DNA from 2 places in the Micromonospora sp. WMMD729 genome. Region 1 is predicted to be linked to the other one. Evidence: riboswitches for the same ligand, from Rfam matches in the RefSeq annotation. Region 1 holds a riboswitch; the other holds the start of a gene.
The links. Region 1 has a riboswitch for thiamine pyrophosphate ahead of thiE (thiamine phosphate synthase). Riboswitches for the same ligand answer to the same signal wherever they lie in the genome.

Region 1 (2,382 bases):
CTGGAAGTTGTACCACTCGTCGAACCGGGACCAGCGCTCCGGCAGCCCGGCGGTGGACGGGTGGGCCGGGTCCTCCACCTTGACGGTGGCCTGCTGGTTCTGCGGGTGGTTGTTGAAGTACGCGCCGACCAGGTCGCCGTACCAGGCCCAGCTGTACTCGGTGTCCGAGGCGGCGTGGATGCCGACGTAGCCGCCGCCGGCCTTCACGTACCGCTCGAAGGCCGCCTGCTGGTCGGCGTTGAGCACGTCGCCGGTGGTGGAGAGCCAGATCACGGCCTTGTACTTGGCGAGGTTGGCGTCGCTGAACGCGGCACCGTCCTCGGTGGTGTCCACCGTGAAGCCGTTCGCCGCGCCGAGTTGCTGGATGGCGGCGATGCCGGTGGGGATGGAGTCGTGGCGGAACGCGGCGGTCTTCGAGAAGACCAGGACGGAGTAGGGGTCGGCCGCTGCGGCCTTCGGTGCCTTCGGCACCGCCTGGGAGAGCGGAGCCGCGACAGGCACGTCTCGCGCGGGGATCTGCGCTCCGGTCGGAGCTGCCTGCGCCGGGGACCCGAGAAGGGCCGTCGACGTCAGGGCCAGGGACAACAGGGTAGCGGTGAGTGGTACACGGGCACGACGAGAACGGGACACGCCGCCTCCAATGTCGCGGTGGACAGGACTCGCGGGGCCGGCTCGCCGAAGACCGTCCCAGATGGAGCCGGTGGGGACGCCGTGCCAGGGCGTCCACGCCGGCATTTTGTCGAATCGCTGAACAAATTAGTTCTGCTGCATCGATGTCCGGCAAGATGCCGGCGGGTAACGGTTCTGCAACGGCGGGCGACATTCCGAACAGGACCGGAGAAAGCACCCCGATCGATCTCCCGCGCCGAGGCCGCCGACCCGTCCCTTGGCAGCGCGCCGGAACTGTCGTACGGTGACACGCAAGTAACCCACGGGAGCCCGGTGTACCGGGCTGAGAGGGGGGCTGACAGCCCCCGACCGTCGAACCTGATCCGGGTAATGCCGGCGCAGGGAGGAGCGTTGCCGTGCCGTCCCTCGGGCGACTGCATCTGATCACCGACACCCGACCCGGGCGCGACCCACTCACCGTGGTCCGCGCCGCCCTCGCGGCAGCCCGCGCCGACCTCGTCGTGCAGGTCCGGGTCGAGGACTCGGCCACCGACCGCGAGGCGTACGACCTGGCCCTGCGGGTGTTGGCGTTGGCCGCGCCGTACGGGGCGACGTGCCTGGTCAACGACCGGCTGGACGTGGCGCTCGCGGTCGGCGCCGCCGGTGGACACGTCGGCGCCGACGACCTGCCGGTCGCCGCGGCCCGGCACGTGCTCGGCCCCACCGGCGTGTTGGGCGCCACCGCCCGCGAACCCCGGACCGCGCTCGAGGCGGTCGTCGCCGGGGCCAACTACCTGGGCGTCGGCCCGTGCCACGCCACCAGCACCAAGGCCGGTCTGCCCGATCCCATCGGTTCCGTCGGGGTACGCGACGTCGCCGACGCGGTCGACGTGCCGGTCATCGCGATCGGGGGAGTGACCGCCGACCGGGTGCCGGCGCTCCGCGCCGCCGGGGCGTACGGGGTGGCCGTGGTCGGGGCGATCTCCTCGGCCGCCGACCCCGCGCGGGCGACCACCGAGCTGCTGCGGGCGCTGGCGTGACGCGTACCGACGTGGCGGTGGTCGGTGCGGGTCCGATCGGACTGGCCGTCGCGTGGCGCTGTGCCACCCGTGGGCTGCGCGTCGAGGTGTACGACCCGTCACCCGGATCGGGGGCGTCGGCCGTCGCCGCCGGGATGCTCTCCCCGGTCGCCGAGGCGTACTTCGGGGAACGGCGGCTGACCGAGCTGCTGGTGGCGTCCGCCGCCCGGTGGCCCGGGTTCGCCGCCGAGCTGACCGAGGCCAGCGGCACGCCGATCGGCTACCGGACCGAGGGCACCCTGATGGTCGGGTTGACCGGCGACGATCTGGCCGAGGCGCGCCGGCTGTGGGCGTACCAACAGGGTCTTGGTTTGCCGGTGACGCCGCTGCGCCCCAGCGAGCTGCGCGACCGCGAACCGGCGCTCGCCCCCCGGGTGCGCGGCGGCGCGCTCGCGCCCACCGACCACCAGGTCGACCCCCGGTTGCTGGTGCCGGCGCTGGGCACCGCCGCGCGGCGGGCCGGCGTGACGTTCGTGCCCCGGCCGGTCCGGCGGCTGTCCGATGTGGATGCCGAGGTCACCGTGGTCGCGGCCGGCTGCGGCGCGGCCGCCCTCACCGGCCTGCCGGTGCGGCCGGTGAAGGGCCAGATCCTCCGGCTGCGCGCGCCCGGCGGCGTCGCGCCGGGCTTCCGGCACGTGATCCGGGGGTACGCCGACGGCGAGCACGTCTACCTGGTGCCCCGCGCCGACGGCGA
Region 2 (2,382 bases), 660 kb from region 1:
GGCGCGGGACATGGCCCGGTACCAGTTCAGGGCGGCGGTGAGCGCGCCCGGCTCACGCATCGGGTCGGCGTACCGGTTCACCCGGGCGGCGTCGCCCACCCCGCCGAGCAGCTTGCGCAGCGCCGTCGCGTGCCACGCCAACAGCACCTTCTCGGCCTTGTCCGGCTTGCGGAACAGCGCGATGTACGACGAGCGGGCCTTCTGCTGGGCGTCCGTGGCGAGCGCGTGCGCCATGGCCGCCGGATGCGGCACCGACACCGCGGTCAGCGTCCGGACCCGCTGCGGGTGCGCGGCGGCCACCGCCCAGGCCACGACCGCGCCCCAGTCGTGGCCGACGAGGTGCACGGCGTCCAGACCGAGCGCGTCGAGCACCGCCACGGCGTCGGCGACCAGTTCGGGGATGCGGTACCCCGCCACCTCGGCGGGGCGCGCGCCCGGCGAGTAGCCCCGCTGGTCCAGCGCGTACGTGCGCAGGCCGGCGTCGTGCAGCCGCGGCACGACCTCGTCCCACTCGCCGCTGTGCTGCGGAAAGCCGTGCAGCAGCAGGACGGGGTCGCCGTCGGACGGGCCGCCGGTGCGTACCTCGAATGTCAGACCCCGCGCCTCGACCTGCATGATCGTCAGCCTACCCAGCCGTGGTCGTGTCGGCCCGGATGCGCGGGCTCCGGGGACGCCCTGCTGGGCCGTTACCCCTGGTCGGTGCTAGCGTCAGCGAGACAACTTCACATCCGACAGGGGAGCGCACAGCGCTGAGAGTGCGGGCACGCCCGCAGACCCTCGAACCTGATCTGGGTAATGCCAGCGCAGGGAGTTCGGTCGACCTCCAGCCGCGCCGTGAGTCCGGTGCCACCGGACGCGCGGCGTGCGTCTTCTCCTGGTTCGTTCCACTGAACTGGGAGCACAGCATGGACAACACCACCAACCGTTGGCGCACGATCGACATCGTGGTCGCCTCGGTGATCGCGGTCGCCTTCGGCGTCATCTTCTGGGCCTGGGGCCTGGTCTGGAGCGCCACCGAGGGCGCGTTCGCCTTCTTCCCGCCGGCGCAGACGCTGATCTACGGCGTGTGGCTGATGCCGGCCGTGGTCGGCGGGCTGGTCATCCGCAAGCCCGGCGCGGCGCTCTACTGCGAGACGGTGGCGGCGGTCGTCTCCGCGCTGCTGGGCAGCCAGTGGGCCGGCACGGTCATCCCGCAGGGCATCGTGCAGGGCATCGGCGCCGAGCTGGCGTTCGCCGCCTTCCGCTACCGCTCGTACCGGCTGCCGACCGCCGTGCTGGCCGGCGCGCTCACCGGCCTCAGCGCGGCGCTGTTCGACTTCTTCGTCTGGAACAGCGAGACCGAGCTGCTCAACTACCGCATCCCGTACGCGCTGCTCACCATCGTCAGCGCCACGATCATCGCGGGCGTCGGCGGCTGGGCCCTGACGCGCGCCCTGGCCAACACCGGCGTCCTGGACCGCCTCCCGTCCGGCCGAACCCGCGCCCTGATCTAGAACCTGCCCTTACCTCGTTGATCAAGAGGTTGGCGTCACCGCGAGGCGGAATTCCGACGCGAACCTCTTGATCAACGACGATGGCGACCCGGGAGGAGGGGTGGTGGGGGTACTGCTGCGGGGATTTGGGTGGCGGCACGCCGGGCGGCGGGCGTGGGCGCTGCGCGGGGTGGATCTGCGGGTGGCGGACGGGGAGCGGGTGCTGCTGCTCGGGCCCTCGGGAGCCGGCAAGAGCACCCTGCTCGCCGCCCTCGCCGGGCTGCTGCCCGAGGACTCCGGCGAGCAGGAGGGCACCGTCGAGATCGACGGGCTCGACCCCCGCAAGGGCCGTGAGCGGGTCGGGATCGTCTTCCAGGACCCGCAGACCCAACTGGTGATGGCGCGCAGCGGCGACGACGTCGCGTTCGGGTTGGAGAACCGGGGCGTACCGACCGACGAGATCTGGCCGCGCGTCGACGAGGCGCTGCGCCGGGTCGGCTTCCCGTACCCCCGGGACCGCAACACGGCCGCCCTGTCCGGCGGCGAGCAGCAGCGCCTCGCCCTGGCCGGCGCGCTGGCCCTGCGGCCCGGCCTGCTGCTGCTCGACGAGCCCACCGCGAACCTCGACCCGGCCGGGGCCGCCCTGGTCCGGGACGCGGTGGCGGGCGCGCTGGACGCCGACACCACCCTGATCCTCGTCGAACACCGGGTCGCCGAGGCCTTGCCGCTGGTCGACCGGGTGGTCGTCCTGGAGCCCGGCGGCGGCGTCCGCGCGGACGGCCCACCCGCCACGGTCTTCGCCGCGCACGGCGACGCACTCGCCGCCGAGGGCGTCTGGGTGCCCGGTCACCCCATCGCGCCGCGCCGGGCCACCGCCGCCGCCGGCGACGTGTTGCTCACCGCCGACCGG

Region 2: it holds a riboswitch for thiamine pyrophosphate, as region 1 does, so the genes downstream of both, ACN263_RS23050 (ECF transporter S component) here and thiE (thiamine phosphate synthase) in region 1, are expected to answer to the same signal.

Annotation. Positions count from the first base shown of each region.
Region 1 is NZ_CP186059.1:5,721,102-5,723,483, reverse strand. Features, by position in the region: gene ACN263_RS26210 (ThuA domain-containing protein) at 1-630, opposite strand, end outside; TPP riboswitch at 922-1,031, shown strand; gene thiE (thiamine phosphate synthase) at 1,026-1,649, shown strand; gene thiO (glycine oxidase ThiO) at 1,646-2,382, shown strand, end outside.
Region 2 is NZ_CP186059.1:5,060,869-5,063,250, forward strand. Features, by position in the region: gene ACN263_RS23045 (alpha/beta fold hydrolase) at 1-615, opposite strand, end outside; TPP riboswitch at 724-828, shown strand; gene ACN263_RS23050 (ECF transporter S component) at 906-1,493, shown strand; gene ACN263_RS23055 (ABC transporter ATP-binding protein) at 1,594-2,382, shown strand, end outside.